Linked DNA regions of Marinobacterium aestuarii. The protein of the gene in region 1 interacts with the protein of each later gene in a pairwise test. Links are inferred from orthologs where the notes say so. Each region holds a gene or a part of one and is shown on either strand. Other genes may lie near its edges.

Region 1 (3,166 bases):
GCAGTGACCAATGCTCGGATACCTTGAGCAGGTCGCTGGACATCACTGCGGCAACGGTTGCCTTGTCTGGCGTATGCATAGTGCGCGATTCCTTGGACTTTTATTTTTGTCTTTTGGGTATTGGCTTTGGACGGCGGCTGATTGAGCTACTGGCAGTTTAGCCGAGTTTGGAGAAGGAATTCTGGGGACGAAATCGCACTGAGCAGACGCAAGCCCGGTCAGAACCGGGCAGCGTTTCTTATCAAAAAAGGCGCGAAGCCAAGAGGGAAAGGCGAGACGCCGTTGCGGCCTCAGGCCCTTGCCTGTGTGGTACGGCTAAAGCTGTAACCGCACAGAATGATGAAGCCTGCCAGCGCGAAGCGATAGAGCGCATCCTGCTGCAAACCCGCCATAAGGGGGGCCGGCCCAAACGCCAGCAGACCGCAGGCGAGCAAAAGCGTACCCGCAAGCGCGTACAGTCGCGTGGGCCCCCGGTAGGCCTTGAGAACGCCCGCCAGCAGTGCCAGGCAGGTGAGCAGCGCCAGGCCCTGACTGTAAAGCCCCCCTATATCCGAGCGGCGTACCAGCTCGAACAGCGCAAACAGACCCAGCATCCAGCGTCCCCAGGCGGCGCGTGACCACTGCCTGTTCCAGCCGTGGGCGATGGCGACGCTGGCGATCATGGGTAGCCCAGCGTAGTACGCCAGGTTATCCAGCATCAACTGCAGGGTTTGCTGTTCTGAACCTGTGCGGGTCAGAACAAGCCGCCCCAGCGCCGCCAGCGCCAGCGACAGCGCGCTGAGTGCGAACATGTAATGCAGGCTGCGCTGGGGCAGTGGCTGCGCCTGGCGATACAGCAGGGCGGCAATCGCGAAGCCTCCGAGCAGTAGTGCCAGGTTAGCGAGCAGGCTACTCATTTCAGAGGCTGGCGAAGACACGGTCGGCGGCGGCCAGCGTGAATTCAATATCCTGCTGGGTGTGTGCGGCCGACATAAAGCCGGCTTCAAACGCAGAGGGCGCCAGATACACGCCTTCGGCCAGCATGCCGTGGAAGAAACGGCCAAACTTGGCGGCGTCGCATTGCATGGTCTGGGCAAAGCTGGTGACTTCGTCCTGTTCGGTGAAGAAGAGTCCGAACATGCCACCGACACGGCTGGTGGTGAAGGGAAGGCGATGACCCAGAGCGACAGCCTCAAGGCCTTCGGTGAGCAGCTCGGTTTTGGCGCTGAGCTGCTCATGAAAACCCGGTACCGAGATGGCATTCAGCATTGCGAGCCCCGCGGCCATGGCCAGCGGGTTACCCGACAGGGTGCCCGCCTGATAGACAGGCCCCAGGGGCGCTATATGGTGCATGATTTCGCGCTTGCCGCCGAAGGCACCAACGGGCAGGCCGCCACCAATGACTTTGCCCAGGGTGGTGAGGTCGGGCTTAACGCCGAAATAGGCCTGAGCACCGCCGAGTGCGACGCGAAAGCCGGTCATGACCTCATCGAAAATCAGTACGCTACCGTACTGGTCGCAGACCTCGCGCAGACCTTCGAGGAAGCCCGGCAGCGGCGCAATACAGTTCATGTTGCCGGCAACCGGCTCCACGATGATACAGGCGACCTGGTCACCCACGGTGGCGAAAGCCTCGCGCACACTGTCGATATCGTTGTAGTTCAGCGTAATGGTGTGTTCGGCCAGGGCGGCAGGTACACCCGGAGAGTTGGGCTCACCGAGTGTCAGTGCGCCTGAGCCGGCCTTGACCAGCAGTGAGTCGGAGTGACCGTGGTAACAGCCCTCGAATTTGACGATCTTGTCCCGCCCGGTGTAACCGCGGGCCAGACGAATTGCGCTCATGGTCGCTTCAGTGCCGGAGCTGACCATGCGTACCATTTCGATGGATGGCATCAGCGCGCAGACCTTGTCGGCCATGTCGATTTCGATCGCCGTGGGGGCGCCAAAGCCGGTGCCGTGATCCAGCGCCGCGCGGATGGCATCAATTACAGCCGGGGCACGGTGGCCCAGAATCATCGGTCCCCAGGAGCCCACGTAGTCAACGTAGCGCTGGTCATCTTCGTCGAACAGATAGGCGCCAGAGGCGTGCTTGAAGAACAGCGGGGTGCCGCCGACGCCCTTGAACGCGCGAACCGGCGAGTTGACGCCGCCGGGTATATGCAGCTGGGCGGCCTGGAACAGGGCTTCGGAACGGGACATACGCATAACTCCCTTACTCTAAAATGCTCAATCAGAACTGTTGGCTGAACAGCTGTGCCTGGCGCCGAATGTCGGCTGCGGCAAACAGCGCGTGAATAACGGCGACCATACTGGCGCCGGCTTCAATTACCTGGCGGGCATTATCCATACTAATGCCGCCAATCGCCACCACGGGCAGACCCAGCTCCTGGGCGGCCTGTGGCAGCAAGGCCAGGGGTGCAGGTCGGGCGTCGGGCTTGGTGCTGGAGGTGAAAAACGCACCAAAGGCCACGTAGTCGGCTCCTTGTGCGCGGGCTTGTAGCGCCAGCGTCAGGGAGTCGTGGCAGGTCACGCCGATAATGGCATCAGCTCCGAGCTGTGCGCGGGCGGCGGCCACTGAACCGTCGGTTTGGCCCAAATGGACGCCCTGGGCTTGGCAGGCAACTGCCAGCGGGAGGTCATCGTTGATCAGCAGCGGCCGTTCGAATTCGTCGCAAAGCTCACGCAACAGAGTGGCCTGGCGCAGGCGTTTCGTGCTGTCGACGCTCTTGTCGCGGTACTGCACTACGCTGGCGCCGCCCTCCAGTGCCGCCCGAACCTGGCTGAGCAGGGCGTTGTCGTCGGGCATCAGGTTGCTGTCGGTAATGGCATAGAGGCCATGGAGTGTGTAGGCGGTCATGGTTTTTCCGTGGTGTGTTGTTGTATCAGAAAACAGTGGACGGACTCAGAGTGTCTGATGGTGCAGATAGTAGGCTTCGATCTGGGCACGGGTCAGAACGCCGATAATGTCACCACGGTTACTGTTGACGCAGAGAATATCGGTTTGGCGCTGTTGCATGCAATCGGCGGCTTCCTGGAGGGTAGCGCGAAAGCTGATTTGCACTGGGTCGCGGCGATGCGCCGGCAGCTCCAGCAGGTCTATGTCGGCGTCGGTTTCGACCTGTTGCAACCAGAGCATCAGTTCCGAGCGCGGCAGCAGCGCGCGCAGGGCAGGATCACTGATCAGTAT
Region 2 (3,313 bases), 1.2 Mb from region 1 along the record:
CGGCATCAGACCATTTTTCTGCATCACGTCCTGCCAGTTGTCGCTGCTGTAAACGTTGTCTACAGTTTCAACCCACCACTGGTAGGCTTCGTCGGACACATCCTTGGGTACATAGAAACCGCGCCAGTTGGGGGCAACGGCATCGATATTCTGCTCACGCGCTGTCGGAATATTGTCCAGCGGTGCCGGCAGACGCTCTTCCGACAGAACAGCCAGAACCTTCAGATCACCGGATTCCATAAAGCCCTGGGCTTCAGAAATATCGCCGGTGAAGGCATCCAGATGACCACCCACAACCTGAGTAATAGCCTCGGCACCGCCGTTAAAGGCCAGGTATTTAACCTTGGGCAGGTTGGCTTTTTCGATACCGGCGGAACGACCGGCAATCAGCACCTTGAGGTGATCCCAGCCGCCGGCTGCACTGCCGCCGCCAAACTTGACCGAGTTCGGATCTGCCTTGAGCGCATCCATCATGTCGTTCAGCGACTGGAACGGAGAGTCCTTGGATACGGCGATAACACCGTAGTCAGCCCCCAGAGCACCGACCCAGCGGACCATGTCCTGATCCATGCCAACAAACTGGCCCTGGGCCAGACGGGTGGTGGTCGCGGTGCTGGCTGCAACGATCAGCGCGCTGTCGTCGCCACGCTTGGAGATGGTATGCGCAAAAGCGACACCGCCACCGGCACCTGGCATGTTAACGGTCTGAACATTGCCGGTGATGTAACCCAGATCGGTCAGCACCTTGCCAACGCTGCGGCAGGTGAAGTCCCAGCCGCCGCCGGGGTTGGCCGGAGCGATACATTCAGCGGTACGTGATTGTTCAAACGCGCCGGCCTGGGCGGCCAGCGTGAAGGTCGCTGTCGCGATCAGGGTTTTGGCTACAGGGAATTTCATTCTGCACTCTCCGTCTTTCTTTTTGTAATCAGCCGTACCAGGCGGCACCGCTGTGTTGTGAATTCTGCGCCTGCTGTTTCGAGCTGAATAACGCTACAGCACGACCTATACAGGGACAGATGCAGACTAGGTGGTAGCGGCCAAAGTGGCCAGTTTGCGGAGATACTGGGTTTTCAAACCTTTGCGGGCATTGTGGTCATAAAGTTCACGGCGACAGATCGCCTAGTGAAAAGCCAGGCAGGTTAATACATGCAGCATGGATGCTTCTGTCCACCAGGTTAAGAGTCGCTCTGCTCTAGCAGCTGATGCGTAAACAGGATGTGTTCGGTGGCCAGGCGCCGGGCCTGTTCGGCATCACGCGCCATCAGCGCCTGATAAATGCCGGCGTGCTGCGCCCGAATGCCATCGGGGTAGCGGCCATACCGCTTGAGGGTACGATCGAGCACACCGTAAATGGCATTGAAATAGCGGCTATAGAACAGCTGACTGAAGGAAATCAGCAGGAGGTTGTGGCTCGATTGCGCAATCATCATGTGAAACCTCAAATCCGCCTTGGCCTTGGCCAGGGTGCTCTGGCCCTCACTGCGCTGCACCATACACGCGTATTCCCGCTCTATGCCGGCCAGCTCTGCAGCGCTGGCACGCCGGGCACAGTTGTAGGCCGCCTCCCCCTCCAGAGCTGCGCGCATTTCCAGCACCTGCAACTGAAAGGCCAGGTTATCCCCCGCCCCAGCGGCGGGCATTTCAAAGTGCGGTTCCAGCAGATTCTGGCAGCGGCTGCCATCGCCCTGGCGGGTCTGAATCAGGCCGCCGAGCTCCAGCTGGGTAATGGCCTCGCGCACCGTGGCGCGGGAAACGCCACAGTCCTGCGCCAGAGTACGCTGCGAGGGCAGCAGCTCGCCCGGCAGAAAACGGCCCTCGACGATGCCGCGACTGAGCTGCGCCACCAGCTGCTGCGCCTTGTCCGTTTCATCTTTCATATTTTGCCTCGCCCAATTCGCAGGTATCCCCTCTCAAGGAGCCGTGATTCGTGATTATGAGAGCAGGTTCAAGGGGCAAGGTAAAAGGGGCAAGGGAGAGCAACCCGTGGCCTGGAATGACCGCCATGGATGGCGGAAATCCTGAAAACGCAGGAGCGGTTTTCAGGGGAGTTTACGAATTCCGGGATAAGGAGCTCGAATTTCGGTGCACCGCCAATGACTAATGACCAATGACCAATCTTCGTGATTCGTAATTCGTAATTCGTACCGGCGGGCACCTTTCACCTTTCACCTTTCACCTTTCACCTTTCACCTTGCACCTTTCCCCTGCTCTTTCACGCTTGGTCAGACCAGTGGGTACTGTAGCATTTCCTTTTTCACCACCGGCTTCTATTGTTCATCCAGCTTGCGGGGAACAACCCCGCCACCGCGTATAAAAAACAACAGGTAAATCCATGCCCAATGCCGAGCGTTCGCCCCAGGTCGCCCTGTTCGTCACCTGTCTGGTAGACATGTTCAGACCCGAAATAGGTTTTGCCAGCATCAGTCTGCTGCAACAGGCCGGCTGCAGCGTCGAAGTGCCCGAACGCCAGACCTGCTGCGGTCAGCCCGCGTTCAACTCCGGCGATCGTGCCAGCACCCAGGACATTGCCCGTCAGACCATCGAGGCCTTCGATGGTTATGAATATGTGGTCGGCCCCTCCGGGTCCTGCATCGGCATGCTGCACCATTACCCCGAACTGTTCGAGGCCACTGACCCCTGGCACGCCAGAGCCCAGGACCTCAAAGCTCGTGCTTTCGAGATCAGCAGCTTTCTGGTGGATGTGCTGCAGTTTCGCGGCATCCAGAGTGAGTTCGACGGCCAAATCAGCTATCACGACTCCTGCGCCGGCCTGCGCGAACTGGGTATCAAAACCCAGCCACGGGCCCTGCTCAGCCAGGTGGTCGGGTTGCAGCTCAGCGAAATGGACGAGTCCGAAACCTGCTGCGGCTTTGGCGGCACTTTCTGCGTGAAGTACCCGGACATTTCCAACCGCATGGTGGAAAACAAGACCGCCAACACCGCCGCCAGCGGCGCCGGTACCCTGGTGGGGGGAGACCTTGGCTGTCTGTTGAACATGGCCGGCAAACTCAAGCGCCAGGGACACGAAATCCAGACCCGCCACCTGGTAGAGATTCTCGCAGGCACTTGCGACCTGGCGGCTATCGGCGAGTCCGAAGCCCGAAAACCCACCCGGGCGACGGCATCCCCCTACGACCTTGCCAAGCAACTTTGACGCGGAGCCCAGACCATGCAAATAACCAGTCCCGCGTTCAAGCAAAACGCCCGTATCGCGCTCAAGGATGCCAGCCTGCAAAAGGCCCTTGGCAACCTCAAGGCCGGCTTCCCGGTCAAGCGCGCCCAGGCCGTGGCACGGCTGCCGGAGTTCGACGCG

Evidence for each region.
Region 2: the proteins of hemL (region 1) and A8C75_RS16745 interact in binary tests that used the Escherichia coli proteins (3 or more experiments, as listed by UniProt). The link is inferred for Marinobacterium aestuarii from one-to-one orthologs.

Annotation. Positions count from the first base shown.
Region 1 is NZ_CP015839.1:5,026,312-5,029,477, reverse strand. What follows is about bases 39-2,886. They hold hemL (glutamate-1-semialdehyde 2,1-aminomutase), read right to left. Parts: upstream 2,179-2,886; coding sequence 898-2,178; downstream 39-897. Other genes in these bases: A8C75_RS22090 (chloride channel protein), read right to left, coding at 2,882-2,886; thiE (thiamine phosphate synthase), read right to left, coding at 2,210-2,836; A8C75_RS22105 (hypothetical protein), read right to left, coding at 291-896; A8C75_RS22110 (CBS domain-containing protein), read right to left, coding at 39-79. Also shown: more of A8C75_RS22110, read right to left, coding at 1-38; more of A8C75_RS22090, read right to left, coding at 2,887-3,166. UniProt on the Escherichia coli protein: Aminomutase that catalyzes the transfer of the amine group on carbon 2 of glutamate 1-semialdehyde to the adjacent carbon 1 to form 5-aminolevulinate.
Region 2 is NZ_CP015839.1:3,851,388-3,854,700, forward strand. The notes cover bases 27-3,021. They hold A8C75_RS16745 (FadR/GntR family transcriptional regulator), read right to left. Parts: upstream 1,878-3,021; coding sequence 1,176-1,877; downstream 27-1,175. Other genes in these bases: A8C75_RS16740 (Bug family tripartite tricarboxylate transporter substrate binding protein), read right to left, coding at 27-897; A8C75_RS16750 ((Fe-S)-binding protein), read left to right, coding at 2,333-3,021. In the rest of the region: more of A8C75_RS16740, read right to left, coding at 1-26; more of A8C75_RS16750, read left to right, coding at 3,022-3,154; A8C75_RS16755 (LutB/LldF family L-lactate oxidation iron-sulfur protein), read left to right, coding at 3,170-3,313. UniProt on the Escherichia coli protein: Transcriptional activator of the glcDEFGB operon which is associated with glycolate utilization, and encodes malate synthase G and the genes needed for glycolate oxidase activity. Also negatively regulates the transcription of its own gene.